4 regions of the Shewanella sp. MM_2022_3 genome follow, and region 1 is predicted to be linked to each of the others. Evidence: predicted binding sites of a transcription regulator. Region 1 holds the regulator's gene; each other region holds the start of a gene.
The links. The regulator LexA, encoded in region 1, represses DNA repair genes until DNA is damaged. The targets are predictions, from matches to a motif close to TACTGTATNNNNATACAGTA.
Positions count from the first base shown of each region.

Region 2: a site for LexA is predicted at 3,149-3,168, ahead of dinG (ATP-dependent DNA helicase DinG). Genes of this name have one in related genera too.
Region 3: a site for LexA is predicted at 3,893-3,912, ahead of dinB (DNA polymerase IV). Genes of this name have one in related genera too.
Region 4: a site for LexA is predicted at 3,748-3,767, ahead of recG (ATP-dependent DNA helicase RecG). Genes of this name have one in related genera too.

Region 1 is NZ_JAKZGV010000004.1:124,304-132,335, forward strand. Features, by position in the region: gene coxB (cytochrome c oxidase subunit II) at 1-1,321, opposite strand, end outside; gene MMG82_RS04155 (SulA-like leucine-rich domain-containing protein) at 1,727-2,239, opposite strand; gene lexA (transcriptional repressor LexA) at 2,236-2,856, opposite strand; gene plsB (glycerol-3-phosphate 1-O-acyltransferase PlsB) at 3,142-5,565, shown strand; gene mtr (tryptophan permease) at 5,565-6,821, shown strand; gene MMG82_RS04175 (VOC family protein) at 6,954-7,736, shown strand; gene MMG82_RS04180 (ribonuclease T2) at 7,970-8,032, opposite strand, start outside.
Region 2 is NZ_JAKZGV010000012.1:58,085-66,116, reverse strand. Features, by position in the region: gene MMG82_RS09335 (porin) at 1-401, opposite strand, end outside; gene MMG82_RS09330 (DNA polymerase II) at 622-3,051, opposite strand; gene dinG (ATP-dependent DNA helicase DinG) at 3,192-5,264, shown strand; gene MMG82_RS09320 (TSUP family transporter) at 5,274-6,047, shown strand; gene MMG82_RS09315 (primosomal replication protein) at 6,038-6,706, shown strand; gene MMG82_RS09310 (DUF2057 domain-containing protein) at 6,716-7,408, shown strand; gene MMG82_RS09305 (histone deacetylase) at 7,414-8,032, shown strand, end outside.
Region 3 is NZ_JAKZGV010000038.1:18,877-26,908, reverse strand. Features, by position in the region: gene MMG82_RS16195 (aminoacyl-histidine dipeptidase) at 1-315, shown strand, start outside; gene MMG82_RS16190 (cache domain-containing protein) at 500-1,054, shown strand; gene MMG82_RS16185 (methyl-accepting chemotaxis protein) at 1,118-2,764, shown strand; gene dinB (DNA polymerase IV) at 2,795-3,868, opposite strand; gene MMG82_RS16175 (methyl-accepting chemotaxis protein) at 4,043-6,046, opposite strand; gene bfr (bacterioferritin) at 6,346-6,813, opposite strand; gene bfr (bacterioferritin) at 6,823-7,296, opposite strand; gene nqrM ((Na+)-NQR maturation NqrM) at 7,535-7,759, opposite strand; gene MMG82_RS16155 (FAD:protein FMN transferase) at 7,771-8,032, opposite strand, start outside.
Region 4 is NZ_JAKZGV010000005.1:46,894-54,925, reverse strand. Features, by position in the region: gene MMG82_RS04715 (beta-ketoacyl synthase chain length factor) at 1-220, opposite strand, end outside; gene MMG82_RS04710 (DUF3014 domain-containing protein) at 587-1,480, opposite strand; gene recG (ATP-dependent DNA helicase RecG) at 1,656-3,731, opposite strand; gene MMG82_RS04700 (ABC transporter substrate-binding protein) at 4,087-5,145, shown strand; gene MMG82_RS04695 (GGDEF domain-containing protein) at 5,159-6,997, shown strand; gene MMG82_RS04690 (YkgJ family cysteine cluster protein) at 7,101-7,514, shown strand; gene MMG82_RS04685 (transporter substrate-binding domain-containing protein) at 7,477-8,032, opposite strand, start outside.

The sequences.
Region 1 (8,032 bases):
GAGGCATACCTGCACCCGTTAGCTGGTGGCAGGCGGCGCAAACTGTGGCATAGGTCTTTTCTCCTTCGGCCATCAGTTCATCATGGCTAAGCGTGGGAAGACTCGCGGGGTCGACACTGGCGATGGGCTCTGTCGCCGCTTTGGGCGCATCGGTGGTTGAGGGGGGCGGAGTCGTTGTTACTGGTTCGCTATTGGTGCCACCGGATTTATGGGCATCAACGTCTTTGGCTTGCACCGCATCCCCAGTGTTATTGCCCCACGCATTACGCTCATAGGTAATCACTGCGGCAATTTCTTGGGGCGTTAATTGTTTACTGAAGGCTTGCATGGCCGTACCCGTTTTACCATTGAGCACGATTTCAAGATGACCGCTCAGTGGCCCAGTAGCGATGGGGCTGCCTTTGAGATGTGGGAATACGCCTTTGAGACCTTCGCCATTAGGTTGATGGCAGGCTGCGCAGTGACCAAGGTAAACTTGCTCACCTTGAGTCATCAGCTCTTCTTTACTCAGTGTTTGTGATAAGGCGGCTTGTGCGGCTTGCGCTGCGGCATTGGCAGCTTGTTTTTGTTCTGCAACCCAAGCATCGAACTCGGCTTCGGGCAGTGCCTGAACCACTATCGGCATAAATCCATGATCTTTGCCGCAAAGTTCGGCACATTGACCACGGTAAATGCCGGGTTTATCGATACGGGTCCACGCCTCGTTGATAAACCCTGGGTTAGCATCTTTTTTCACTGCAAAATCTGGTACCCACCATGAATGGATAACATCTTCAGAAGTCATCAGAAAGCGGATTTTTCTATTTACAGGCAGGACAAGGGGCTTATCGACCTCGAGTAAGTAGTGCTCTCCCTTGGCCTCACTACCTTCGATTTGAGGTCTTGGTGTGGCGAGAATACTGTAAAACTCAATATCTTGATCGAAATAGCTGTAATGCCACTTCCATTGCGATCCTGTGACTTTTACCGTGAGATCGGCATTGCTGGGGTCTTCCATGGCAATCAGAGTTTTAGTTGCCGGAATCGCCATTAAGATCAGAATGATAAAGGGAATTATCGTCCAAGCGATCTCAACTTTTGTACTCTCATGGAAGTGTGACGCGACCGCGCCCTTGGATTTTCTGTGGTTGATCATGGCATAAATCATAACGCCAAAAACCACTAAGCCTATCGCGCAGCAGATATACAGAATCGTCATGTGCAGGTGGTATACCTTGCCACTGATTTCTGTTACGCCAGGCGTCATATTGAACCGCATGTCTGCTGCGGCCAACGGTGGGGCGAATAGCACCACGAGTAAACAATACAACCATTGCTTCACAAGACTTCTCCTCTGCTAATTGCAAATAGCAACTACAAAGAAGAGCAACACAGTAAGTCTCAACTCTATGCAAACTCTTCAGTTCCCAAAAAAGTGTTTCTGACTTCAACGTGCGTTGGCGGCTTACTTATGATCAAGTATTGTTACTGCTGGTATTAGCCACACTGGCACATACTGCTGAATAAACCCATTATTCTCAATTTTTGTGGGCGAGCGATATTCGAAAATAACGCGATATTTCTGCCTAAACAGGCGATATATCATGTGCGCCTAAATCAAACATACTTGCTGTTTAAAAATTGATCAAGATCACTTCTTTTTCTAATTGTCTGAAAAATTGCCAAAAAAAAGCCTCACATTCACAGGTGAGGCGGCTTTCAAGGCTAAATACGGTGTGAAAAATTTTTAATGAACAGAGCTGAAAAATGCGGGTTGAGTAAATTTAGCCGATTGTGTGAGATTGATGCTAGAAGGTTGGTCATTCGTTGAACCTTCAAGCACGATACCCATTGCACGTGCGCTCTTTGCTACAATTTGTAGGCGACGATTATCGCGAGTATCTAGGGCGTTAATCCAAGTAATCACTGCGCTAGATGTGCCACTGGTTAAGGCTTTTTCCATCGCCCAAAGGGTTTCGACCTCATCTTTTGCGTGAACCAATAGTACGCGATCCATACGCACACCTGCGTTTGCTAATAGCTGCTTGTAGCCAATACTAGGTGGGTTGATGAGCACTATCCATCTTCCCTGTTGGCTCAGTTGGGCAAGTTGTTTGCTCAGCTGTGTCAGCTCTTGGCGCCCTTGGCTCTGAGTTGGCATAGTGACTATTGATGTATGCTGCCAGTCGGTCTCTGTATCTCGAACCGTATCGAGCCATAAACCGGGGTGACGCGGGGCATTACCTAATAGTTTGTTCATAGCCAATCTCCATTGCGGATCACCCCTACGGCGAGCCCTTCAATTGTTAGACTTTGGAAACTCAAATCGACTTTAATCGGTGAATAGTCTTCATTCTCGGCATGTAGGTAGACTAAATTACCTTTTTTTTCAAAGCGTTTTACGGTTACATCATCATCAACGCGAGCAACAACAACTTGTCCATTGCGCGCTTGTTGTACTTTATGAACGGCAAGCAGGTCACCCTCAAGGATGCCGATATTCTTCATACTGTCGCCTTTTACGCGCAGCAGGAAATCGGCAGCAGGGTGGAACATGCTGGGGTCGACTTGGTAATACTGTTCGACATGCTCTTGGGCGAGAATAGGTTCACCCGCTGCCACTTGGCCAATCAGTGGCAAGCCTGTTTCGCGGTTATCTTCTTCCTCTACAGGGAGACGGATCCCGCGGGAAGTACCAGGCATGATCTCGATGCAGCCTTTTTTCGCCAATGCCTTAAGGTGTTCTTCTGCGGCATTTGCACTTTTAAAACCCAAACGGGTGGCAATTTCGGCCCGAGTGGGTGGCATGCCAGTCTCGGCAATATTACGTTTAATCAGCTCTAAAATTTCGGCTTGGCGTGGCGTCAACGGTCTCATGGTATTTCCTGTTTTTCTATACAGTTACTGTTATTATATACAGTATTATTGGTAGTGCAAGTATTAACCACTTTTAACTTGGTCAGCTAGATCTGCAAATAACCATAATCGTCATCTATGGGGTGAATGCCATTTGCACGGTATCAATAAATGGTGTTGCCTAAAGTGCGTTACTAAGTCATTAAAATCAGCCGCTGAATCCTGCATCTTTAGGTTGTTTGGGTATATTCTCTAGAATCTGGTATTCTATGGGGCTAATGAACGTACTTACATTGCATAAGAATAATGCCTAAACAAGACTCTCTTTGGTTGAAATCATTACGTTGGATCCAAAAGCACTTAGTGCACACTATTGTTGTGCCACAGGATCCCTTTGCCGATCTGAATCTGGATGCCTCCAGACCGCTTGCTTATGTAATGAAAACAGAATCCCTGAGTGATATTGCTGCGTTAAGCGAGATCACCACGAAACTTGGTTTGCCAAGCCCTTACGAGCCGCTGGTGGTGAATGGCGTTGTGGCGCCACGGGTGGTATGCCTTGAAGGTCGTAAGCCCTTATTTGGTGAACGCGCCAGCAATGAGCCATTCCTCGAATGTTTTATGCGTTTGTTGGCCGTCCATAAGGAAAAGCCAGAGTTAGATATACAGCTGGTGCCTGTGAGTCTGTATTGGGGTCGTACTCCGGGTAAAGAAGACGACACCATGAAGGCGGCAGTGCTTGAGCGCGAGAACCCTACTTGGTTACGTAAGTGCTTGATGATCCTATTTTTGGGCCGTCATAACTTTGTGCAATTTTCTAATGCGGTATCGCTGCGTTACATGGCCGACGAACATGGTACCGATATGGGCATTGCCCATAAATTGGCTCGAGTAGCGAGAGTACATTTCCGCCGCCAACGTAAGGTGATGACGGGGCCTGTGTTGCCTAATCGTCAGGCGTTATTCCATTCCTTGCTGAAATCTGAATCCTTACGCAAGGCGATTCAGGAAGAAGCCGCGAGCAAGAAGATTTCTGAAACCCAAGCGCGTGAAACGGCAATTGAATATCTTGATGAAATTGCGGCGAATTATTCCGATAGTCTCGTACGTATTGCCGAGCGCTTTTTAACGTGGTTATGGAACAAGCTCTACAGCGGTATTAACATCAAAGGTGCCGAGCATATTCGGCAGTTACACCACGATGGTCATGAGATTGTGTATGTGCCCTGCCATCGCAGCCATATGGATTACCTGCTGTTATCTTACATTCTGTATTACCAAGGTATGGTGCCACCGCATATTGCTGCGGGTATCAACCTAAACTTCTGGCCTGCGGGGCCGCTGTTCCGCCGTGGCGGGGCTTTCTTTATTCGCCGTAGTTTTAACGGCAACAAACTCTATACGGCAGTGTTCCGTGAGTACCTCGATCAGCTGTTTGCTAAGGGATATTCGGTTGAGTATTTCTCTGAAGGTGGCCGTTCTCGTACCGGTCGTCTATTGGCGCCTAAAACGGGCATGATCGCTATGACGATCAACAGTGTGCTGCGTGGTATCGAACGCCCAGTCACCTTAGTGCCTGTGTATTTAGGCTACGATCACGTGATGGAAGTGGCGACCTATCACAAAGAGCTAAGCGGTAAGAAAAAACAGAAAGAATCTGTATGGCAAGTCTTTGGTGCTATTCGTAAATTAGGTAATTTTGGCCAAGGTTATGTCAACTTTGGTGAGCCGATTACATTGCAAAATTTCTTGAATGAAACGGCACCTAACTGGCGCAGTGAAGTGGCTGATGATCCTGAGCAAAAACCGACTTGGTTAACCCCAGCGGTGAACGTGTTAGCAAATCGGGTGATGACGCGGATTAACGACGCCGCTGCCGCCAGCTCTATTACCTTGACCAGTTTAGTGTTGTTGGCGTCGGAGCAAAATGCCTTAGAGCGTTGTTTGCTCGAGCGTCAGTTAGATTTATACCTGACCCTGCTTAAGCGTGTGCCTTACACGTCGTTTACGTCGGTTGCCGAAGGTGATGGTAAGCACTTAGTACAACAAGGATTAGAGCTGAACAAGTTCTCCATCAACGCCGATCCTTTGGGTGAGATAGTGTCAATTGATGAAAAACAAGCGACGTCAATGACATACTATCGCAATAATATCATTCACTTATTTATTATTCCGTCATTAATTGCCAGCTGTTTAATCAATAATAAACAGATTTCAAGAGCGCAAATCCTTGGGATAGTGAACGACTTTTATCCGTTATTGAAGGCGGAGTTGTTTATGGGGATCAAAGATCTCCCAAGCTACGTGAATCAAGTGCTCGAGCTGTTTATTGAGCAAGGTCTAGTGCAGGAAAGCGATATGTTGTCGGTTGTGACCGAGCACACCAGCCAAATGTTATTGTTGGCTGGCAGCGTTAGTGAGACCTTGCAACGCTATGCCATTATCTTCAATCTGCTGGCCCACAGACCTAAGATGGAGCGTTCGGATCTCGAGTCTGAAAGCCATCTGCTTGCCCAACGTTTAGGGGCGCTGCATGGAATTACCGCACCAGAATTTTACGATAAGAAACTCTATAACACCTTGAGTGTTAAGCTAAAAGAGTTGGGTTATTTCTCTGGTAAGGAAGATAAATCTGATGTTGAGCGCATTCGCGATCAAGCTAATAGCTTACTCAGAGCCTCTGTAAGGCAGACGATTGTCGCCAGCGTGACCGCGGAGCATATCGCTTAATGGCTAACCATATGAATGCGGCGAAGAATAAGCCGGTGGGCAAGTCTTTGCTTGGTGGTGCCATGATTATTGCCGGTACCACAGTCGGGGCGGGGATGTTTTCTTTGCCTGTCGTGGGCGCTGGCATGTGGTTTGGTTACTCGGTACTGATGTTACTCGGTATTTGGTTTTGCATGTTGATGTCGGGACTGTTACTGCTCGAAACCAACCTGCATTTCGAGCCGGGAGCGAGTTTCGATACCCTGACCAAGGAAACTTTAGGCCAGTTTTGGCGCATCGTGAATGGGGTGTCCATTGCCTTCGTGCTCTACATCTTAACCTACGCCTACATCAGTGGCGGTGGCTCGATTGTTAACCATAGCCTCCAAGGTATGGGGATTGAGCTGCCTCAAAGTGTCGCCGGATTAGTATTTGCTGTCGTGCTCGCCTGTATCGTGTTGATCAGTACCAAGGCGGTGGATCGTATTACGACCATTATGCTCGGCGGGATGATCATCACTTTCTTCCTCGCGATTGGTAATTTGCTGATCGAAATCGATGTGACTAAGTTGCTCGAACCGGATGGAAAGCAAAGCTTTATGCCTTATCTGTGGGCGGCCTTGCCATTTGGTCTAGCCAGTTTTGGTTACCATGGAAATGTGCCGAGTTTGGTGAAGTATTATGGCAAAGATTCATCGACCATTTTCAAAGCCATTTTTGTCGGGACTTTTATCGCGCTGATCATTTATGCCTGCTGGTTAGTCGCCACTATGGGCAATATTCCCCGCAGCCAGTTTAGTGAGATTATTGCCCAGGGTGGCAATATGGGCGTGTTAGTCGGCGCCCTGTCAAAGGTAATGGAAAGCAGCTGGTTAAACAGCATGTTAACCCTGTTTGCTAATTTAGCTGTGGCGTCTTCTTTCCTCGGTGTGACTTTAGGTTTATTCGATTATTTGGCCGATTTATTCGGATTCGACGATACGCGCTCTGGCCGGATGAAAACGGCGATTGTCACCTTTGTGCCGCCCACCATATTTGGTTTGCTGTTTCCCGATGGCTTTTTAATTGCCATTGGATTTGCAGCCTTAGCGGCAACCGTGTGGGCTGTTATTGTGCCAGCGCTGATGGCCTACAAGTCGAGACAACTCTTCCCTAACCATCAAGGTTTTAGGGTCTTTGGTGGCACACCGTTAATTATCCTTGTGGTGTTGTTTGGTGTCGTGACGGGTGCTTGTCATCTACTCGCGATGGCGAATTTATTACCGCAGTTCTCCTAAGTATTTCGCTCGCAAATCAAGCCCTCAAATTGAGGGCTTTTTCTTTGTATTCATCTTTTTACCGCCAAAACTGGACAGTTGCATAAACTCCAGCTTAACTCGAACACATTATCTGTTTGATTGGAGTCTGCAATGAGGATTACTCAGTACGCACAGGGACAGGCCTGTTGGGTCGAATTGGCGAGCCATGACTGGCAGGGTGCACAGGGGTTTTACCATGCGCTGTTTGGTTGGAATGCGGTGGAAATGGCAATTCCTAATGGTCATTTCTCGCTGTTCAATCTGGAGGGGGACGATTTAGGGGCCATGTATCAAATCCCTGAGTCGGAACCACAGATCCCTAGCCATTGGCGGATTTATTTTGCGGTTAAGGATATCGAAGCGACGGTTGCCGCCATCTTGGCTGCGGGTGGGCAATTGCACATGGGACCGCATGTGGTGGGTGATGCGGGCGTGATGGCGCAGGTGAGCGATCCCGAAGGAGCACGCTTTGCCCTGTGGCAAGCTAAAAACCACTCGGGCTCACGTCGCCAAGGTGAAGAAAATACCCTGTGTTGGGTGGAGCTGGCTTGCCGTGAACCTAGCGCCGAAGCCAGTTTTTACACTCAAGTGTTTCCTTGGACCGCGCTCCCCAGTCATGTGCCCGGCATCGATTACACCGAGTGGCAAATTGACGGTCAGTCTATGGGGGGCATGATGAAAATGATGCCGGAATGGGGCGAGATCCCCGCCCATTGGATGCCTTATTTTGTGGTGGCGGATTGTGATGCTTTTGCCGCTAAGGCGCAGGGGCTGGGCGCACAGCTATGCGTGCCGCCAAGCGATATCCCTGATGTGGGACGTTTTGCGGTGATTGCTGACGCCCAAGGTGCTACTTTCGCGGTAATACACCTATCCCAAAATGAAAACCAATAAGTTAACCTGAGCAGGGATAAGTAGCGCCGCTGAATAGGCCTCTTTTCGGGCCTCTCTGCGTTGCTCTGTCTAACCATAGCTCGCTATGGCATACGACAGAGCGCCTTGATATGCACAAAAATCTGCGCATTCAGTCAGAAAATATTGTCTTTTAAAAACAATCTGTTATGACATTAGTTTGGTTTGTTAAATTTAGATTTTTTCGACACTCGTTACCCCAAGTTCAGGTTAAGTTAGTTTGGTTTGTCGATAGAGAGTGGGTCTGGGCAGTTAGTCTTTTTCGCCTTGGGTGCTTT
Region 2 (8,032 bases), on a different contig from region 1:
TTATAAACCACGTCATACCAAGCACCCCATTGTTTACCAATAGTGATCGTGCCGTATTTATCGTGACTGATACCAGCGTAACCTAACCGATTGTAAAAAAACTCATCCTGAACGGATTCAAAGCGGTTGTTATAGACAATATCACTGTTGCCAACGGGGTTAACGCCCCATTCCAACTTAGCAAACGCATTCCAGCCATGGGTTAACTCACGGCTGAAACCAAAATTAATTCGAGAAGCACCATTTACAACCTCAGTTTCACCTTGAGTGTTGATTACACGCGCATCAATAAACCCCCCTATCTCGACTGCATTTTTGTCATCTTTGTAGATTTCGATTGCAGATACAGTTGGCGCAAGAAAGAGTGCTGCTAACGCAGTGGCGACTATCGTTTTGTTCATTTGGTGCTTAACCTTTTCGTTTATGTTTTATCAACGTCATTCCGTTGTTATATTTCCTTACAATTTCCCATTGAGAGTAGCAAACTTTCAATAAACACTCCAAGGGAAACCTAAGCATTCTGTAGATAAATATCACAAAAACCGACTGATTAACCGCTGTAAAACAGGTTAAAACACTATAAACACTCGTTAATAAAACACAAATAAAACAACATAAACATTAAATTAACAGCAACTGTTTAGAGACAATGTCTGTGTAATTCAATTTCATTATTGAAAAAATAGGCTCTGCAATGGGACTAATTTGCTTATCAACGTAGTATTGATAATCAATTATAGACGATCTATGTGAAACAGGTTCAGGACCATTTACAGTGATGACATAATCAATCTGAGCTCCTCTCTTGCCATAGGATACCTTTCCTGTTAACTCACATAGCTGACGTGCGACTTTGACATGGGGAGAGGATTTTGCGGTGTACTCTTCAAGATTTCGGCGCATTCGTTTGCTAAACACTAATTCAGCATCCCGCTTTCCTGACTGCAGTTCGCTTATGACACCAGCGAGATAACCGCTGATATCTCGCTGATTGAACATTCGCTCATAAAGTTCAGCTTGAACCTTACGCGCTAAGGGGCTCCAATCACTTCGTACCTGCTCCATCCCCTTAAAAGTGATTTCCAGCCCTCCATTCCTGTTGCGCCAAGCACCGACATAACGCTTCTTACTCCCCTCCTCCGATCCCCTCAAGGTCGGCATAAAAAACTGTTCGTAATGGCGCTCAAACTGTAGCTCAAGGAAGCTTTCTAACTGAAACTCCTTTACGATTTTACTCTGCCATTGTTGATTGATTTGCGCGGCAATCTGCTTACCTAAGGCATTAATATCACTGAGATCAGGCTCAGAGCCCAAATAGACAAAGGTGGAATCCGTGTCCCCATAAATAACTTGATAACCCATTTCCTCTATCCAAGCGCGAGTCTGTTTCATTATTTGATGACCGCGCATGGTGATGGAGCTTGCCAGTTTCGCATCATGGAAAACACAGCCTTGGGAGCCTAAAACCCCATAGAGCGAATTCATAATGATTTTAATTGCTTGCGATAAAGGCGCATTTGCCTCCCGCTTGGCTTTTTCGCGTTGTTCTGAGAGATTTTGGATAAGTTTAGGCAGGATCGGTTGATGCCGACTAAAACGAGCCCCTAAAAAACCGGGAACGATTTCAGACTCGTCCAAAATATGTTCCTCGTTATCCAGACCTTCAATGAGCCCTTTCGGATCAATTAAAAAAGTACGAATTATCGATGGATAAAGACTTTTAAAGTCAAACACTAAAATATGTTGATAAAAACCAGGGACTGAATCCATTACATAACCGCCAGGGCTTTCAATCCCTTGACTTGCCGGCTCTGCGGGCGCGACGAAACCCGCTCTATGTAAATGCGGTAGATACAAATGGTTGAATGCGGCGACCGAGGCGCCTACCCGCCCCAGTTCTAATCCCGTTAACTCGGCGCGAGCGAGGGCAAAATCCCACAACTGAGTATGCTCAAAAATATCCCACACTAAGCGACTATCAGTCAGATTATAGTGAGCAAGCCCTTGTTTATTTTCGGCAAATAGCGCATCAATCTCTTGCGCTCGATTTTCTACATCATGAATCGCTTTGCCTTCGCCCAGCATCGCTTGGGCGACAAACTCCAAGGAGAAGCGCTCGAATTGATAAAAGGCCGCCTTTAACCAATCGATACCATCGAGCACCACTCGCCCAGGCAAACTTAAGGTTTCTGGCCGAAATTTATTCTCCACCTTCCACTCAAGGAGCGCGCCACCTCGACCGATACGCAGCGGGATCCGGTGCAGTAAAGCACGCCGATATAACAGGGCCAGATCAAAGGTCACTACTGACCAACCAATAATCACATCGGGATCAAACTCAGTAAACCAAGCGATGAGATGATGAATAAGCGCCGCTTCATCGTTCACCCATTCAATGTAGATTGCAGCATCAGGTTGCGGCTCACCCACCATAATGACTTTTTCATAGGGCTGAGATTGCGCACCGCGCCCATAAAGGGCCACAGAATAGAGTAATCCGTCAAAGCTGCATTCAAAATCAAGCGAGATTGAACGCAATTTTATTTCCGCCTGCGGCACAACCGCTTTTGCACGTATTGCGCTAAACACAGGCAACTGCCCATCTATGCCAGCGTTGCTGACATAATGCCCTAAAAATACCACATCGAGTGCCACAAAACGTTCGATTAAAAAGCGCTGCTCTGGACGGATATCCGACTCAAATAAGGGAATACCCGCATCTGTCGCTATCCGCTGTAAGTGACGAAACACACTGCTCGACTGGGCATAAATCGCCGCCACGGATTGTTTTTTAAAACTTTTAAGCATAAGCGGCACAAAGCGTAGCGCCAGCCCCGGCGTTTGTAACTGTAATGCAGCCATATCGCTTTGATGGCAAAAACAAATGTACTCAGAGCCAGGTAACTCCACCAGCACAGGGCCAGAAACAGTGGCGAGATAATACTGCAACACGAGCGTTGAACCGCGTGTAATAGCATGGCGCGTCAGGACGCGTCCCTGTACACTCACGGGCGCAGCCGTGTCATGTGTCAGACTCTCGGGTGGATTCAACTGCGGTTTCACTCTAAGGCTCTCGCTGCTTATTGATTCTCGGGATACAGAATAAAATTGCCATAAAATGGCAGAAAAGTTTCTTAGGCTATGCAATCACTGTTATTATGTACAGCATTAATTCGATAAAGTAGTGCCGCATGTTACCTGACAACGTAAAAAACCAGATCCGCGCTATCTATAAAGATATTGCCGCCGCTTTGCCTAATTTTAGGCCGCGCCGCGAGCAAAATTTTATGGTGGCAGAAATCTCTAAGACCTTGGCTGGCGACTATGACAAAGATAGACGCATCATAGTGGTCGAAGCGGGTACGGGGATTGGTAAATCATTGTCTTATATTTTGGGCACGATACCGCTTGCGCTTGCGAGTAAGAAAAAAGTCTGTATCGCCACAGCAACCGTTGCGCTGCAGGAGCAGTTGCTGCACAAAGACTTACCGTTTTTTCTTGAACAATCAGGGTTAAACTTTCGCTTTGGTCTGGTCAAAGGGCGTCAGCGCTATGTCTGTTTATCCAAGCTTGCAATGTTAATCGGCGATGATAACAGTACCCAAATGGCCATGTGGCAAACAAAGCCTGATAACAGCCAAATAGCCATGTTGCAGGAGCTGCTCAGCGACTTTAATGAAGGCCGCTGGAACGGTGAAATCGATACGCTATCGACACCGATACCGGACCATCTCTGGCAACAAATCGCCTGCGATAAACACAGTTGTCATCGGCAACTCGCCAGCCATCGTAATTGCCCGTTTCACAAGGCCCGTGAGGATGTGGATACTTGGGATGTACTGATCGCCAACCACAGCTTACTTTTTGCCGACTTAGAGCTAGGCGGCGGGGTGATTTTGCCCGATCCCGAAGAGGTATTTTACGTCATTGACGAAGCTCACCACTTACCAATTGTCGCACGGGACTTTTCTAGCGCACAGGCAACGCTTAGAGGCGCCGCCGACTGGCTTGAAAAAGTCGGTAAGACCAGCGCCAAGTTACAAAATCAGATAAAGAGCAACAATATCATCGCCCCAGCGCAGGCGATGCAGGATCATATTGGCGACTTAATCGCTCAGCTCAATCAAGTCGCCCACTATTGTGATACCCAGACCAAGCAGTTTGCTAATCCTGAGAGTCGCTATCGGTTCGAACACGGCAAATTACCCGATGCGTTAAAAATCCCTGCCGAGAATCTCGCAACCACCTCCAATCTTGCTCTCAAGCAATTTAATAAGATGCAATTATTGCTCGCAGAAGCGATAAAAGATGGCGATATTCCTAAGCACCAGGCTGAAGCGCTACAGGCCGAAATGGGCTTTATGTTGCAGCGACTCGAAAACCTGCAAAAGCTCTGGAAAATGATGGCCAAGGAAGATTCCACTAAAGGTGCCCCAATGGCCCGTTGGATCGAGTTAATTACAGGCAAACAGGTCGATTATCTGTTTAGCGCCTCACCAATTGAAGTCGGTTTTATGCTCGAATCGATGCTGTGGCAAAAGGCAGCTGGCGTCGTGCTATGTAGCGCTACGCTGCGGGCGCTGAATAACTTTGACCATTTTGCCCATCAGGTAGGGTTATCATTAAAGGACGGCAGCCGTTATCTTGCTCTGCAATCCCCTTTCGATTATCCGAATAATGCCACGCTCTACTTACCTAAGATGAAAACCGAGCCGACGGATGATGCCTATACTGCTGAACTTGCCGAACAAATTATCGAGCTAATTGAAGGTGAAATGGCTACCTTAGTGCTGTTTGCCTCTTACTGGCAAATGGAAAAAGTGGCCGAATTGCTCGAGGGCAAACTCACACAGGAAATCCTGATCCAAGGTAATGCACCACGCCAGCAATTGCTTGAGACCCACAAAGCTAAATGTGACAAAGGTGAGCCAAGCATCTTATTTGGCACAGGCAGTTTTTCTGAAGGCTTGGACTTACCAGGAGATTACCTCACCAACCTCATCGTCACTAAGCTACCCTTTGCTGTGCCAACATCACCCGTTGAGCAAGCCCATGCTGAATATGTGAAAATAAAGGGTGGAAATCCGTTTCTGCAGCTCACCATTCCTGATGCATCGCGAAAGCTTATCCAAAGTTGTGGTAGATTACTGCGTAAAGAGCAAGATTATGGTCGAGTCACTATCCTAGATAGACGGTTAGTGACGAAGCGTTACGGCAAATCCTTGCTAGACGCACTCCCACCTTTTAGACGAGTCATTGAGTAGGATTAAGATTTGGAGTTGTTACTCGAGCCCAGTAACTGGGCCCTGTTGGCTGTCATTGGCTTAATTGCAGGTTTTATCGATGCCGTGGTCGGTGGTGGCGGCCTGCTCTCCATCCCAGCCCTACTCACCCTAGGGATTCCACCCCACACCGCCTTAGGTACCAATAAATTTGCTGCCAGTTTTGGCTCCTCGATGGCGGCTTGGACCTATTATCGCCAACATCTGCTCAAACCCAACTTTTGGTATATGGCGTTTATCGCCACCTTTATTGGCGCGGTTTTTGGCAGTGTATTAGTTTATTTGTTAAACGCGCAGTGGCTTGAAAAAGCCTTACCACTGCTCATTATTGGCATTGCAATTTACAGTTTGCTGAGCCCTAATGCCATCTCGGATACCGATTGTCAGACGCCGACAAAAGCCCAATCCAAGCTCAAGCAAAGCCTGCAAGGTTTATTACTAGGCATCTACGATGGTTTTGCTGGTCCCGGCATTGGCGCCTTTTGGACAGTGAGTTCAGGTTCATTATATAAATTACCTCTTTTGCATAGTTGCGCGCTCGCTAGAGCCATGACTTTTACCAGCAATTTGACGGCGCTGGCGATCTTTGGCTTTCTTGGGCAAGTCCATTGGCAAATTGGCCTGTGGATGGGGTTATGTATGATGCTCGGCTCCTTTATCGGCGCTCGCTGTGCGATAAAATTTGGTATGCCTTTTATTCGGCCTTTGTTTATATTAATTGTCCTGTCAATTGCCGCTAATCTGGCGTGGAGCGCATGGTTTTGAACACTTCGCAGCTAATCAGCACGTTGAAAAATCAGCTAAAAACATTAGAGCAAGAAGTACTGCAACACGACAGTCATCTTGCGCCGAGCCAACGCAAACTCCTACTAGATATTGAACGCTTTAATCAATCGCTGTTTATTCAAAATGGCGCCCAGTTGATGCCCTGTATTGAACAAATTCGAAGTAGTATCGGTCAGTTAGAGAAGCAAATCGCCCTAAAACTCGCGCCGCAAACCATCGCCTTAAGCTGTGAACGTATTCAAGACCGTTTTACTGCGGTTAAACGGGCGCTACTGACGACCTCAATCGATATAAAGTCTAAAAATCAACAACGTGCCAGTAAGCGCGCACGTTTTGCCCAACAACAAAACCAATCGCATCAAGCCAGCGGGTTTGCTTGGATCGCCAGCAATGTGTTACAAAATAGCCACGAAATCTATGCCGAACTGAATAAGCATCTGAATTGGGCGAAAAAATTTGAACAAAAAATTGCAGAAATGGAGTCAAAACTTGAAAACTGTCATAGTGCTGACAAAATCCGTTTGCAAAATGACATCCTTTTGATGCATCGTCGTTTGGGAAAATGCAGGCAAGCCATCAGTTATATCGAAGATCGCATTCAAGCATTCGAACGTCCGCATCAGAGCCATAATCGTTAAGGAGCAACAATGAAATCACTTTTGCCAATCAGCAGCCTGCTAATGCTACTCGGCTCTGCCTCAGCCTTTGCCGCAGATCTGAATATCCCTATGTCCTTCGAATACCTTGCCCTCGATGGCAAAAAAGTCGAGTCCAGCGTATTCAACCATAAAAGCAGCTTAGAGTTGGCGCCCGGCACCCACAAAATCGCCATTCGCTACCACGAAATGGTGGAAGACGATTTTAGTGACAGCCAAACCTTTGTTAAGTCATCTCCTTTTATTGTGACCTTAGAGGTTGATGGCGATCATCAATACTATTTACAAGCCGCTGAAGGCAAAGTCGTTAAAAAGCCTAAAGTGTTTGCCCAAAATCCCCAAGTCGTGTTAACCCGCTCCGACAAAGGTCAGGTTAATTACCAAGTGGCAAACACCGATATTGAAGAAGAAGGCTTTGTCTCTCGTCTCTTTAGCGGTAACCAAGCGGTAGATGTGTCAGGCACAGCAGCCGCAGTAACAGGCGCAGCAGGCACAGCAGCGGTGGTTGCCGCGCCAGCACCCACTTCGGCGCAGGCAGCAGTTAAGGCAACCTCATTAACCGCTCCGGTTGATACTTCTAAAGCGGCTGGCGCAAATCCACAGCAGATGTTGCAATACTGGTGGTTACAAGCCGATGAGAAAACACGTAAAGAGTTTATGAGCTGGGCTATTTCACAACTCTAATCCAGATGATCCCATTGGTTTATCACGCCAGCTACTCCAAGCTGGCGTTACCCGCCCATCACCGCTTTCCCACAACCAAATACGCACGTCTTTATCAGTATCTGCTCGATAATCAACTGGCTGTTGCGGATCAATTTCATACTCCCTCGCCGATGACGGCTGAAGATGTAATGCAGGTGCATCAGCAAGATTATGTCGAACAATTTATTCAAGGTACCTTAGCCAACACGGCCTTAAGACGCATCGGCTTTCCATGGAGTCAAGCCTTGGTCGAGCGAACCTTGCATTCAGTGTCAGGAACGAGTTTGACCGCAAGCTTGGCGCTACAAACGGGTATAGCCCTTCACTTAACCGGCGGCTATCACCATGCTCATTATGACTTTGGCAGTGGTTACTGTATTTTCAATGACTTGATTATCGCCGCCCGCAGACTTATCGCCGAGCAGCAACTGCATAAGGTATTGATTTTTGATTGTGACGTGCACCAAGGAGACGGCACAGCTACCCTCAGCCATAGGCATCAAGGCATTATCAGTTGTTCCATCCACTGCAAAGAGAATTTCCCCAGCCGTAAACAGCAGTCACACTATGATATTGAACTAACGAAAGGTGCTGATGATAGCG
Region 3 (8,032 bases), on a different contig from region 1:
ACCAACTTAGCGGGTGCAGATATTGAACTCAGCGGCGCTTACCCGGGTTGGAAGCCAGACAATACTTCGCCGGTGATGGCAATTGTGCGTGAGACCTATGAGTCAATCTACAATAAAGAACCGGTTATTATGGTGATCCACGCGGGCCTTGAATGTGGTCTGTTTAAAAAGCCCTATCCAGAAATGGACATGGTGTCGATTGGCCCGACCATCCGTTATCCGCACGGCCCAGATGAAATGGTCAATATCGCCACCGTTGGTCAGTACTGGGATCTACTATTAGCCGTGCTAGAGCGCATTCCCGCTAAGGCCTAAGTAAACTCTCCTCAGACTCAACCGCGCATAGTATGCGCGGTTTTTTTATTGTTTTTTCAGATAGAAATAAGGTGTTAATTCCCATCAACAATTTTGATTCTCTACTATAGTTGTTTAGCAACCCCATAAAACTAGTGGCATTTAGCTACATCTTTATAAACTTGCTAGCTTAAGGAAAGAGATCATGAAACTAGGAAAAATTGTTTCTGCCGCCCTATTAGTTTTCATCAGTCACATGAGTTTTGCCGAAGAAGTGCCGCAAGAAGTCATAGATTTAACAAACACCTTAATGCCATTAGGAAGAGAGCCTGTACTTGTTACAGCAGTAAAAGCACAAAATGCTCAGGGAAAAAGTTTAGATTCCATCAAAGAACTCGACCAAAAGTGGATAGCCACTGAAGGTATCGATCCCTTTATGTCATCATTGATGAGTAATGATGCAGCCAAATTCTTAACAACCTTCGAAGCAAGTAAGCCTTATTACCAAGAAATTTTCCTAATGGATAATCAAGGGGCTAACGTCGCTATGACAGCTAAAACCTCTGACTATTGGCAGGGTGATGAAGATAAGTGGCAAAAATCCTTCGCAAATGGAAAAGGGGACAAACATATTGGCCCCGTTAAATTTGATACCAGCTCACAAGCCTATTTAGTGCAAATATCTATCCCTGTTATGGATGGTGACACTGCCATTGGCGCAATAACGATAGGGATTAACCTTGATGAATTTGGCAAGTAAGTACTAACGGCAACATTGATTTTAATACGCTACTCATCCTAGCTGATCTCAAGGAAATCATATATGCGTTGGTATAAGGATCTATCAATAAACCAAAAACTTATCTACCCGAGTCTACTACTTGCTGGGGTCGTTATTTTTGCATCTTTCACAGGGATTGTGGGCCTAAAAGCACTAAAACAAAGTGCAGATAAACTGGCATTAGAATATTTACCTAGCCAATCCCTGCTGCTACAAGCGGATAAAGAGTTATACCAAGCGCAAGTGGCAGAAAGAAGTCTAATGTTTGTTAATGTTGGAACAGACTCCTACAACCAACTTTTGAAGCAACACAACCAAAGTATTGAGCTAGTCAACCAACACTTAACACATTTTGCCAAGGTAACAACAAGCCAGCAGGCTCTAAATCAACTCACAGAGTTAACCCAAACCTTTAATGAATGGCAAAAAATAACCAATGAAATTAGTAATCAACGCACTAACAATGGCCGAAATGGTCGCACCACAGCAATAGATTTAAGCTTTGGTCAAGGTGCAACCCTCTTTGATAAGCTCCATGTACATATCAGTCATCTGACCGATGAGCTAAATAGCCATACAAAGGGTGCCGTAGAACAAGTTGAAGCTGATGCCCTAGAAGGACAAAAACTACAACTTGTCGCCCTTGCAATCAGCATTATTATTTGCGCCATCTATGTCATAGCATTACCTAAATTAATTAGTCGGCCACTCGCTGTTTTATTGGCGAAAATTCATGATATTACCGATGGTGATGGAGACTTAAGAGCAAGGATTAACTTAACCTCCAAGGATGAGCTTGGAGACTTAGCCCGTGCCTTTAATCATTTCCTGGACAATCTGCATAGTATTATTTCGCAGTTTAAAGACTCGACCGCCAGGCTTACGCTATCAGCACAAGGGCTTGCCCACGCCAGCGAAATGGCCAAGCAAACCTTAAGGACACAGGAAGAAACGACTCGGAAAGTGGCTGATGCAAGCGACCATATTGCAGCCTCTGTGCAAGAGGTTTCAAGCAGCGCTAACCATGCAGCAGAGGCGGCTAAACAGGCTGACAACTTTACCGCCACAGGCCAAGAAAAAGTACAAAACACCATAGCTGTTATCCGACAACTCGCCCAAGATGTTAGCCAAGCAGAAAACCAAATTAACAAGCTAGAGCTCGAAGGGCAGCACATAGGAAAAGTACTTGAAGTGATTCAAGCTATCGCCGAACAAACCAATTTACTTGCCCTAAATGCTGCTATTGAAGCCGCTCGTGCAGGAGAACAAGGCCGAGGTTTTGCCGTCGTGGCCGATGAAGTGCGCTCTCTCGCCTCCAAAACCCATCAATCAACGGAGGAAATAAAACTGATGATAGCGAATGTCCAAAATGGCACTCAAAGTGCCGTTGCAGCTATCAATATCGGTAATCAAAAAGCGATTGCTAGTGTGGAAGCCGCCAGCAATGCTGGAGAAGCTTTGGCTCATATTGCGGAAATGGTGAGCGAAATCAGCGAAATGAATAATCAAATCGCGCTTGCCGCGAAAGCACAGTCAATAATGGAAAACGAAAGCCATCACAATATTCAGCATATTGCAGAGCAATCAGAAGAGAGTCGACATACAACAGACGAAATCCATGCTGCAAGTATCCAACTTTCAACCATGGCCAATGAACTAACAGCCTTAGTCAGCCGCTTTAAGTTATAGCGATTGATAACGTGTAAGGGATGAGATTGATTAAATTGATAACGCGAGTTGGGTTTGCAATGGATCAACCTTCGCAATCGGTGATTTATCAGTAAGTCCCACAGCCACGCCGAGTAGCCGAATCCCCCTCCCTTCTTGCCTTGTCATTGCCTGGGATAATAATTCGTAAAACATCATCACAGACACATCATTACTGCGATGTTCAATGGTTGTTTGTTTAAAGTCACTGAATTTAAGCTTCACCACCTGCTTATGGATTTGTCGATCCTTGGCACTACGACTTAGGCGAGTTGATAACTCTTGTATTAATCCAGGCATCACTTGCTGGCACTGCTCGAGGGTATAAATATCCTGCGCCAACGTAGTTTCAACGCCGACAGATTTACGCTCGCGACTCACTGATAACCCACGCTCATCAATCCCATGGGATCTTTCAATTAATACGGCACCAAATTTGCCAAAACGAGTAATAAGGTCTTGTTTTGGATAAGTTTGTATATCTCCGCAAGTATTTAACCCCAAAGAGGAAAGTTTTTCTGCGGTGACTTTCCCCACACCGGGGATCTTGCGTAGGGATAAGGTTTTAATGAACTCAGGAACCTTGTCGGGCGAAATAACATACAAACCATTAGGTTTATTTAAGTCAGAGGCCACCTTGGCGAGGAATTTAACAGGAGCAACGCCAGCCGAAGCAGTAAGCCCTGTTTCGGCCAAAATATCATGGCGAATCGCTTCAGCAATCAGAGTTGCAGAGCCCTTAAACAGCTTGCAATCGCTAACATCTAAGTAGGCTTCATCGAGGGAGAGGGGTTCAATCAATTCAGTGTATCGAGAGAAGATAGCGCGAATTTGTTGCGATATATCCTTATAGACCTGCATTCGACCGGGGACAAGAATTAAGTCTGGGCACAGTTTAAGCGCATAAGCCGTTGCCATAGCGGAGCGCACACCAAATCGGCGCGCTTCGTAATTACAGGTGCTGATAACCCCTCGCCGCTCACGGCTCCCACCAACGGCTAACGGTTTACCACGGTATTCGGGAAAGTCTCGCATTTCCACCGCAGCAAAGTAGCAATCCATATCAACATGAATGATTTTTCGCACTAAAGGTTCCTCCAACACCCAAAATACTGTATATAAAAACAGTGATCAAGTATCTAGGACATATTTACGCAGTCGCGAAGTTCACCTATCGACTCAAGCATCCTTATCCAAGTATAACATTCCCAAAAAAACCAAAGGAGCGCTAAGGCTCCTTTGGTTTTAAAACAACAGCATTTAAATTTTAAATTGACCAATATTACGTGTCAGTTCTCGAGTTGCTTGCTCAAATCCTTGTAGACTTTGGGAGAGATCTTGGCTTGACAATAGGGATTGATCGGATAAACCACGCACGCTCACCACGTTTTGCGCCACTTCATCGGCAACCACTGCCTGCTGGCCTATCGCCACAGTAATTTCCACCGTTTGCTGCTGGATAGACGTAATCGCACTGGCGATGTCGCTGAGGGCTTGCTCGACTTGCGTGGTTAAGTCTTGCCCTACTCTTGCCTGCTCAACCCCTGATTCCATCACTTGTTCAGCCTGAAGCGCACTTTGTTGCAGAGTTTGGATAATGCCTTGAATATTGGCGGTAGAATCTTGGGTACGCAAAGCCAGCGTGCGCACTTCGTCAGCAACAACGGCGAAGCCTCGACCTTGATCACCCGCCCGCGCCGCCTCGATGGCCGCGTTCAATGCCAGCAAGTTAGTTTGGTCGGCAATATTGCGGATCACGCTCAAGACTTCACCAATTTGCTCTGAGCTGCTTCGTAGCCGCTTAATCACATTAGCCGCTTCGATGACTTGAACCGATAATGCCTTCATCCCTTCGGTCGCACGGGACACAATTTGCGTACCGTCAAGGGCCTGAGTCTGTGCCTTTTCGGCAAAATCATTTGCACGTTGAGCACTTATCGCCATTTCTTGGCTCGTCTGCGCCATTTGAGTTGCTGCCGTCGCGACAGAATCGATTTGTTGTTTTTGCGATGACACCGACGAGACAGCTAAATCACACACTTGGCGCGCATCCATCACTCCAGTGCCGACCTCTTGGGTTAAGCTACGGGTATGCAGCAACATTTGCTGAACCTTTTCAGCAAAACGATTGAAAGCATCACCCAGTTTACCTAGCTCATCTTCCCGTTCCATTAAAATGCGTTGGGATAAGTCACTGTCACCCTCGGCAATGTCTTCCATCGCATCGAGTAACTTGCTGAGCTGGCGTCTAAAGGGTAATAACATCAACCAAACAGTAATCCCCACTAACAGCATGATCCCTAATGCAACAAAACAGGCATTCCAAAAGGCTTTGGTAACAGGCGCTTCAATTACTTCATGGGGCAACATAAAGGCTAAATGCCACTTTTGCTTAGGATAATCCCCGCCTACAGTCACAAAGGTCACTCGCTGTGATACGCCATTAAAAGTAACTTCGGCAAACCCCTGAGGCTCGCGCTGCATTTGTTGCATTAATGCTGTAAAACCGGAGGTATCTTTAAATTGGCTATCAATTTGATTGGCAAGTGAGCCGGGAGGGAATTTATCCGAGAATCCTGGGAAATACACAAGCTTACCTTCATCCGTCATCAGGAAGGCTTGGCCATAGTTGCGGTATTTAATCGGTGCTAATAGGTTTTTACCAATGGTATCGATCAGAATATCCATACCACCAATGCCAATAAGTTCGCCATTAGCACTATAGACTGGGGTTTTAACCGTTGCAGAAATAGAACCATCGTTGGCATCGACCGCAGGATCGCCCACAAACAGGCCATGTTGATCAATCGCCTCCTGCCACCAAGGACGCTTATTGGTGTAATAATCAGGATCGCCATCGAAACGGCCATTAAGGTCAAAATACTCAAAGGTGTTTGCCGAACCAAAGAATACTGATTTCACATCGCTATCACGGTCGGAAAACGAGCGAAAATAACGAATAATATCTTGATATTGCTGATCCTGCGCCAGATTACTGCCTCGGGCATGATACTGACTAAACCAGTTGATAAGCCCAGGCTCGGCAAATACCGAGTGGATTACTTGCCCCTTGGCAACAAAGTAACCACTGATCTCATTGGCTTTTAAGGCTACAAGTGCCGAAATGTCGGCATCCACCTGCTTACGTGTATTATTACTTTCTTTATTCACGAGCAAAGCGGCAACTAAAGTAAGTAGTACAGCGAGGGCACCGACGATAGTTACCACTAACTGCAAACTTAGAGAACGTTTTATATATCTCATTCATCTTCCCGTCTGGTTAACCAACCACTTAACATAAAAGCCTGCAAAAACAGCTTCACACGGTAACAATTTTTACCCGCCAACAACAGCCAAAATGATGAGAAAAAACGTAAACAAGTATTTGTAAAGAATAGACATTAATGACATAACAGGAATCGCTAAACAATCCACCTCAAACAGAACATCTCATTACTACAGCTAATTTTTACAGAGTGTTAGACTAAATACTCAAAATCCCAAAACAAAGGCCAGTCATAAAATGACTGGCCTTTGTGCTTGAGCCGCGCAATCGGATATTGTTACATCTTAGTTTGCAGATAATTCGCTAAACCAATGCGGTCAATTAAACCGAGCTGTTTCTCTAACCAATACATATGGTCAGATTCGGTATCATCGAGTAGCACTTCTAAGATCTCACGGGTTTGATAATCTTTTTTCTGCTCACACAACGCAATGACTTTACGTAAATCATCGGCCACCTTGTATTCATAGGCGAGATCGTTACGCAGCATCTCTTCGACAGTCGAGCCAATGTTGAGCGCTTCCCTTGCAGCCACATTGGGCACACCTTCGAGGAATAAGATACGCTGCACCAGTTTTGCGGCATGGGCTTTCTCATCATCCGACTCATGGGCAATACGCTCATAAAGTTCGTTGAGTCCCCAATCTTCGTACATATGAGCATGGACAAAATACTGATCCATCGCCGATAACTCTCCGGTTAGGAGTCGATTTAACGCATCGATGACGTCTTTATCACCTTTCATATTCAGCTCCTATGACTCACTAATTTGCGATTGAAGATAGTTTTGAATGCCTGTTAAGCTAATCAGCTCCTGCTGTGACTCGAGCCAATCTAAATGCTCTTCTTCATCTTCAAGAATATCTTCGAGCAGATCGCGACTGACATAATCCTGCTCAACTTCGCAGAGTGTAATGGCATCCCGCAACAGCGAGAGTTGTTCCTGCACCATGGCTAAATCGCAATCGAGCATCTCTTGAGTGTGCTCGCCAATACGCAGTTTTTCGAGCTGTTGTAGATTCGGTAATCCCTCTAAAAATAATACCCGCTCAATAAGCTTATCGGCGTGTTTCATATCTTGGATGGATTTCTTGTATTCGACGTGGTTTAGCTTCTCCAGCCCCCAATGCTTGAACATTCTGGCGTGGAGAAAATATTGATTAATGGCCGTTAACTCACAGGTAAGCACCCGATTGAGTTGTCCCACCACTTTTGGATGACCTTTCATAAGTTACGATCCTTGATATGAGTGAAAGATTGATCTAAATCAAGCTTCTAGCCTAGTACAGTTTTCAAGCTAACTCAAATTTTCTTTATTTTTCACAAACTTAAAGATAAAAAGCATTCTCATTATCGCTTAGATTAGCCTGCTATCCTCCTCATAAATCAAGGATTAATTTTAACGATGCTAAATTTGAGGCAAAAAAATAGCCTCCAGAGGAGGCTATTTTAGTTGAAGCGGATAATTAAATGATCCGGTCTTTGGTTAACTTCGCTCGGCGCGCTTCTTCAGCGGCCATACGACGCTTACGCTTGTCGCAGGGATCATCACAATCGCAGGCTTTTTCAATCCCTAATACACCTAAACCGCCACAGCTTCCTTCAACGGCTTTGCGCTTGATGAGATAACCTATCGACATAAGCAAAAAGAACAGTAATAAAATCACAAATGCCGCGATAAAAGTGCTCATGTTAACTCCAACTACTTAAGGAAAGGCTTGAAGGCGTCACTGTAGTAGACTTTAAATCCTTCGCCTTGCTTTTCTATTAGCATTATCGCCAAGTGTTCTTTCTTGGCAAGCTCCAATGACGCTTCTGTGCCTAAAACCATCATCGCCGTCGCAAAACCATCGGCCGTCATACATTCTTTATGCAAAACGGTCACAGATGCTAACTTATGATTGATAGGCAAACCTGTACGCGGATCGATTATATGGGTAAAACGTTGACCTTCTTCCTCATAA
Region 4 (8,032 bases), on a different contig from region 1:
TATCACATTGAAAACTGACATCTAGCATCATTTTTGTTAAACGGCTAAAGCGTCTACGCTGCATGGCTGGCACTTGGGGAAGTGCCGGAGATATGCTGTCAGTGGGTGAAGCCTCTTTGGTCGTTTCAGCCGAGTGCTTGCACCAAGTTTGCCAGTCATCATGCTGCTGATAGTTTGGAGCCCACGCCCCCCAAGAGAGGATGCTGAATCTGAGTTGCACTACTTTGCCTCGACACTATTTAAAGCTGTCTTAGTTATCCCTAACTAAGCGAAAACATTAATGAATTGACTGGCTTATCGCTATTTGCTCGTTGGATGAACGAACACAATTCCCCCATTTATTGAACGGCACATTCTACACTAAGTCCTTAGTTTTAATGAAGTCATTTGCATATGCAAGGTTAATAAAATGCAATGAGATTTTGCTTTGTCACTGTTGGCTAACATAGTTTTCAGAACGGGATAAAGACAGGGAGTGTAGACTAAGTGGCTTAACCTCAGTTGAACAGGCTCTGATATCAATAGTAAACAGACGCTCGAGGCGCCTGTTTATTATTAATAATGCCACTATTGATTGAATATCAATCTATTGTGCGAGTTGGCTTTCCATTTTACGCAGTGCAGTTTTCACTTTACGAGTGTTCTCTGGTCCCATACGAACAAGCAGTTTTTGGGCACTGGGTAAGGCTTCCAAATTGGGATCAACGAAGCGATAGTTGACGCTAATTGAACTCAGCTCAATGGGCTCTTCAATAATTGGCGCTGCGAGCATTACCTTAATTGCTTGTAGCATTCTGTCATTGAACTTGGCGTTGCTATAACCCAGTTCAGCGAAGGCTTCATCAAATAGCGGCGTGAGTTGCTTGTAGGTGTGCATTAAGCTTTGCTCATCCATATTGGCAATGACGGTCGCGTAGGCATCATATCTGTGGTAACTCTCTGGATTTAAATACACTTTGTTAGTGATTTCCGCCACGATAAAGAGTTTTTCAGGGCCCTTAATTGGGCTGACTTTGCGGGTCAATTCGCCCTGCGCCAAGTTATCCACGAAGACTACAAACTGACGGATCAAATCTTGTGTGACTAAGGATGAACCTACGACATTATTGCTGATAAGTGCCAGTGCTTTTTGATGCACAAAAGCATCACTCTCAGGCAAGTTTGGCACCGTTTCTACGGGCGCTTGAGGCTCAACGGTAGTGGTTGAGTCAGTTTCCGTCGTGGTCGTTTGTGGTGTTACGTTTTCCACTGGAGTGGTTTCAGGCTCCGGGTTTGTTTCCAGAGTAAGCGGTTCTGACGATGGTGGCTCTGGTAGTACTATCGGTGCATTAGGAATGAGTTTGGGTGAGTCATCTTTACTATAGTAGTAATAACCTGCCGCAGAGAGCAGGATGACGAGCACAATCGCAATCAATGCAAAGCGATTGCTGCTAGACGAGGTCTCTTGAGGTGTAATTCTATCATCTTGATTAACTTGCATTTTACATCCTTCGCTTCAGTGTCAAGGTAATGTGGTGAATATCATGCAGCTAACATTAAAGTGCAAGTGCCGCCTTTTAGGTTGCAAGTTCATTTTGCAAGTTTACACGCGCTTGTCCATAGCGGTTAGCTGAACAGGTTGAATTTATTTTACCTTGAAGGGGTTAGCTTAAGGTTTACGCTTGGACATATTGTTGCCTATGCCCAAGCCAACGATGAATAATGGCATCAACCGCATCGGGTGCTTGCGACATCACATGATTCGCAAGCTTTTGGATATGTGGTATAAGCGCTTGATCTCTAACTAAATCAGCTATCTTAAGTTCGGCTAGCCCTGTCTGTTTAGTGCCTAACACTTCACCGGGACCACGTATCTCTAGGTCTTTCTGTGCGATAACAAAACCATCATTACTCTGCCGTAGGACATTCAACCGCTGACTTGCGGTTTGACTCAGTGGCGCCTTGTAGAGTAACACACAATGACTGGCTACGGCACCGCGCCCTACTCGTCCTCGCAGTTGATGCAACTGTGCAAGTCCCAATCGTTCGGGGTTTTCGATTATCATCAGGCTAGAGTTAGGGACATCGACGCCGACCTCAATTACTGTGGTTGCCACCAATAAGTTGATGGTTCCCGCTTTAAAGTCCGTCATAATTTGTTGCTTTTCAGCACTTTTCATCCTGCCGTGTACTAAACCTATGGTCAGCTCCGGCAGTGCTTGGCGCAATTCTTCAGCGGTATCTTCGGCGGCCTGGCACTCGAGGACTTCGGACTCTTCAATCAAGGTACAGACCCAATAGGCTTGGCGTTTGTCCGTGATCACGCTGTTGCGGACGCGCTCGAGTACTTCATTACGGCGCGAATCGGGTATGGCGACTGTGGTGACGGGTGTGCGCCCTGGGGGTAACTCATCGATAATCGAGGTGTCGAGATCGGCGTAGGCTGTCATGGCTAACGTCCGTGGGATCGGGGTTGCCGTCATAATCAACTGATGGGGATGAAACCCTTGATTGATACCTTTTTCCCTGAGTCCCATCCGCTGGTGGACACCAAATCGGTGCTGCTCGTCGATGATAATTAAAGCGAGCCTATGGAAGATAACCTGTTGCTGAAAAATGGCGTGGGTGCCGATCACCATTTGTGCCGCGCCAGATTCAATATCCGCTAAAGATTGCGCCCGAGCTTTACCTTTAAGCTTACCCGCAAGCCAACCGACTTTTAATCCTAGTGGTTCAAACCACGCGGCAAAGTTAGCTGCATGCTGCTCGGCGAGTAATTCGGTGGGCGCCATCATGGCCACTTGATAGCCGTTTTCAATCGCTTGAAGGGCGGCGAGGGCGGCGACTAAGGTTTTGCCTGAGCCGACATCCCCTTGCACTAAGCGCATCATGGGGTGCGGTTGTGCTAAATCTTTACCTATCTCGGCAACGACACGTTGCTGCGCGCCTGTGGGTTTAAAGGGCAGTGAGGCGAGAAAAGGCTTTAGTAATTGCCCCGTGGCATGCATGGTCACGGCGGCGTCGAGGTTACTGCGTTGTCTTAGGCGTAGCATACTCAGGTTGTGGGCGAGTAATTCTTCCTGCACCAGTCGCTGCTGCGCGGGGTGTTGACCAAGCTCTAAATCAAATTGTGAAATCCCCGCATGGGGGCGATGCAGGGTTTGCAGCGCCTGTTTTAGGCTCATGTTGTTTGGCTGCAAATGGGCGGGTAATAACTCGGTCAAGCCGCCATCTTCTAATAATTCAAGTGCCTGTTCGGTGAGCTTAATCCAACTCGCCTGTTTTAAGCCCTCGGTGGTGGGATAAATCGGCGTAAGTGTATCGCTTAGGTGAATATCCTCACCCGGATAGACGATTTTATATTCGGGGTGCACGATTTCCGCTTGATGACTTCCGCGACGAATTTCGCCATAGGCACGGATCATTAATCCATTTTGCATCGCATTGCGCTGCGCCATTGAAAAGTTAAAAAAGCGTAGGCTCATGCTGCCAGTATCGTCACGCACATTGCAGACGAGCATGCGTTTACGGCCTTGAAGGATTTGAGTCGACTGGATTTCGGCCTCAATGGTGCCGTAATTTCCGGGCATGAGTGCGGCGATGGGATAGATTTGAGTGCGGTCTTCGTAGCGCAGGGGCAAGTGAAACAGCAGATCTTGTACTGTTGTGATGCCGAGTTTGGCGAGTTTTTCCGCGACTCTTTTGGCGACGCCCTTGAGTTCGGTGATCGGAACAAGATCCAATTGCTGCAAGTCGTTAGCACTCAATCACTGTTAATTTATACATATACTAACAGAGAATAAACGTAAGGCAATCTTGGGGGATAGACTGTGGTTAAGTGCGCTATGTAAAGAGGCTGAATGAGCAATATTGGAATTAAAAATAGCCTCTTATCTTATACGTCGAGTTATCTTATTAATATTAAATGAATATTCTATAATTTCGAGCCTAAAACAGGAGCAAAAATTAATATTCTTTATTATAAAGTACACTTTTTGTTATTTTGTGGTTTAATCGAAGTGTTGGTTGCCATTGAGTTGTTTTGGTAATTATGCGGTAACAAGGTTGTGAATCGATAATAATAAAGTGACCTCTGTGATGGATCACATGCGGGGAAACACGGTCGAGGAGTACTCGCCTTTGCATCTATTATGTTTACGTTGTTTATGGATAGGCATACTGTGTTTTGCTTTGCCTGCGTGGGCTAAATTGGATGTGGTTTTTTTTAATCCAGGCGCGGTTACGGATAGCTTTTGGGGTGATGTCGATAAATTAATGCAGGTGGCTTCATCAAAGCTTGATATTAATTTGCAAATCATACATTCAGATCGCAATCACTTTAAAATGATTGCTCAATTAGAAACGTTACTAAAATCTCAGCCATCACTTCCTACTCATATTATTTTAGTGAATGAGAAGCAGTCTGCGATAAAAATGTTGCAGATGCTTTATCAATATCCCATATATGTTCAATTGATTTTAAATGATATTTCTGTCGCCGAGCGAGAACACTTATTGGCAGATCCACATTGGCAAACTTATTTATTACCAGCGCTTATCCCAGATAACTATGCTATTGGTGCTGATACCGCTAAAAATTTGCTAAGTCGTTTAGAAAATAAAAAGGCTAAGGTTTTATTAATCTCGGGCGATAAATCTACGCCCGCATCAGTGTTAAGAACTCAAGGCGCTAATGATTATTTCTTTATGCAACCCAATGTTATTGTTACTCAAACGGTATATGGTCAATGGCGTGAAGATATTGCTTATGATCAAACATTAACCTTGCTCAGCCGTTATCCGGATTTAACCTTAATCTGGACGGCGAACGATAAAATGGCTATCGGAGTGGTAAAAGCACTCCGCGAAAAGGGCCTTGAACCTGGACGTGATGTACTGGTCAGTTCGATTAATACTTCCCCTGAGATTTTGTCGCTCTGCCAAGAACGTAAAGTGAGTGCTCTGGGAGGTGGGCATTTTTTAGCGGGTGCTTTAGGGTTAATTCAGCTCAAACAATACCAAGAGACCCAACGTTATTCCTCCTATGAGGATATAGAACTCTTTAGGGTACTTAATCCCGATTCAGCTTTTTATCAGAAGTTAGTTGCAAGGGATTGGGCTGGGATTTTTAAGACACAAATAGTGGATAAGTTATCACAACAGTAATTAATAGGTATTCATGAAGCATCGTAATCATTCCATCAGTCATAGAATGACGCTCACTATTATTGGGGTGAGCTCATTTTTTGCTGTCCTGACCATGCTGGTGCAGTTAGTGTGGAATTATCAAGAAAGCATTGATAATACAACTGCCGATATTCGTGAATATTCCGAATCGATCTTACCCACTATTGCTAAGTCACTTTGGGATGTGGACCATGGTCTGTTATCTGATTTGCTTTCAGGCTTGGGCATGATGCCGATGGTGTCGAGTGTCAATTTAGAGAGTATCGATGGCGTAGCCATGCAGTTGGGCAAGGCGATTCACGCTAAGGATTCCCGACAAACTCTGTTTCGTTACCCAATTATGTATCAGGAACAACAGATTGGTATGCTGACTGTCGGGCTGGATACGGACAAACTCTATTACGAATTATGGCAACAATTGATCATTATTGTCTTAGGCAATGGGCTTAAAACCTTACTGATGATTTATCTTATCCTTACGCTGGTGCGTTTATTGGTGACCAATCGTTTATCGGAATTGGAGCGGTTTGCTAACCAGATAAATCTGAATGCATTACCTAAGTTAACCGTACCCGATAGTGTGGTGAGAAATCCTGATGAAATTGGTCATGTTGCTCAATCGCTTCAGGCTATGTATCAAAGAATTCGTAACGATCTTGCGGTTAATAAACGCCAAAAGCGTGCATTGCAGCAACAGCAAAGTCAGTTAGCACGTTTAGTTGATGAGCGGACTCAAGCGCTCAATTGGCAGTCCCAAGCTAGCCAACTGTTAGCTGAAATATCATTGCAATTTTTAACAGTGGAGACCCTTAACTTAGACAACAACCTTACTGAGGTTTGCCGTAAAATCGGGCGATTATTTGATGTCGAAAGGGTAAGCCTAATAGAGTTTAACCAACGACAGGTAAACTACCGTTGCGTTTGGTCTAGTGAACCTAATGTATCTGAAATTATTAGCATTTCTGCGGATATTGTTACTTTGCTGGCACAAAAATTTGAGCAGGAATCGACATTAGTTATCGAGAATGTCGACTCATTGAAGCAAACATCGCCTGAAGAATACGGGTTACTTCGAGGTATTGGTATTTGCTCTATTGCCGCATTTGCCATGAAAAATGCCGATGAAATTGTCGGGCTATTATCGCTATCAATGGTTTCTCGGCCACTAAATTGGACTAAACAAAAAAAAGTGATGTTGACTCAGTTTTCCGCAGCGCTGAACGAGTTATTGCTGCGTGAAGAAAAAGAGCGACAGATGCTTAACTTACAGCAAGCACTGGTAACGGTGAATACGCAACTCAGAGTCATGGCTGAAACCGATGAATTAACTGGGCTGAGCAATCGACGCCCCTTTACACAAACACTCGACACATTACTCCATGGCAACACAGCAGTCGGTGTGTTGATGTTGGATATTGATTATTTTAAGAGTTACAACGACAACTACGGGCATATTGAAGGCGATGCTGTACTTAGGCGAGTGGCTCAGGATTTAAAAGGCTGTGAAATTTTACCACCCAATGCGCTGCTAGCGCGCATTGGTGGCGAAGAGTTTGCAGTTGTTTTAGCGAAAATCACACCAATCCAATTGGAAGCCATTGCTACCCAACTGTGCAATCAAGTCGCTGCATTGAATATTCCGCACTTGGGTGCACCTACCGGTAAGATTACTCTTAGTATTGGTGGAGTGTATTTACCGCCGGATGCATTAAATGAACTCACCATTTCGAATGTATTACGCCGTGCCGATATCTGCCTTTATCGCGCTAAAGAGCGTGGTCGCAATACAGTGGTGATGGAGTCGCCTCAAACAGCGCTAGCTCATTCTTGAGCTTGTATTAGTCAAGCCTTGGTTCCGTTTGTGACCACAGATTTATTTCTATTTGGGGCCTGTTATAATTGCCGCCCTTTATTGTTTATCTGAAGGTTTTGGTGTGTCAAAACGGAGCAAAAATACGGTAAATTCGGTATCGATTTTTAATATTGATGATTTATCAACTTGGCAAAAATATCGCAAAGGCCTGTGTGATACCTGCCATGCAACCTGTTGTACTTTGCCCGTTGAAGTGACCGTAAGTGACTTAGTGCGCATGGGTTTGGTGGATGACTTTGAAGCTGAAGGCGATCTTAAGGCGATTGCCAAGCGCCTGCAAAAAGCGCGTATTATTGACAACTATAACCATAAAACGGCGATTTTTACCCTTGCCCGTATGGCGAATGATGATTGCCTATATCTAGATGGTAAAACTCGCCGCTGTACTATTTATCACCAACGCCCTGAAACCTGTCGTAACCACCCACAAATTGGCCCTAAAGCGAATTACTGCCCTTATCGTCCCCGTGAGTAAGTTTTTGAATATGAAATTGATAGAGGGTTTCGAGTTGATGATTCTCCTGCATCGTTTTTACCTGCCGATTAAACTCATGAGCAATCAGCTCCTTATGGGCTGAATGTTTAGAAATCAGCATGTAAAACGCTTCTTGCTGAGCATTAGGAGAGATCTTTGATGCTAGTGCTTGAGGGAGTTGTGCAGCATGCGCCAAAGCTAGCGTGCCCGCCAGTATTTCTTTGCGGGCGAGAAAGAACTTACATCTTTGTTTTAGTAGCATTTCCGGTAAATGTCCTAGGGAATGTATTTCGCTAAGAGGAGTCTCTTTACGCCAGCCAAAATTATCGTAGTTGAATCCTTTAATGCCGCAAACCTTGCCAAAGTGAGCTAATTGATTGATATCATCGATATGAAACAGCGGGTCCAATTCAGCTTTTAAATAAAAATAACTTGGAGTGAGGTAATAATAAGCGATAGATGGGATATAATCAGTCGCTCTTTGTCGGTTGAGCGATGCGCTCATCGCAGCATCTATG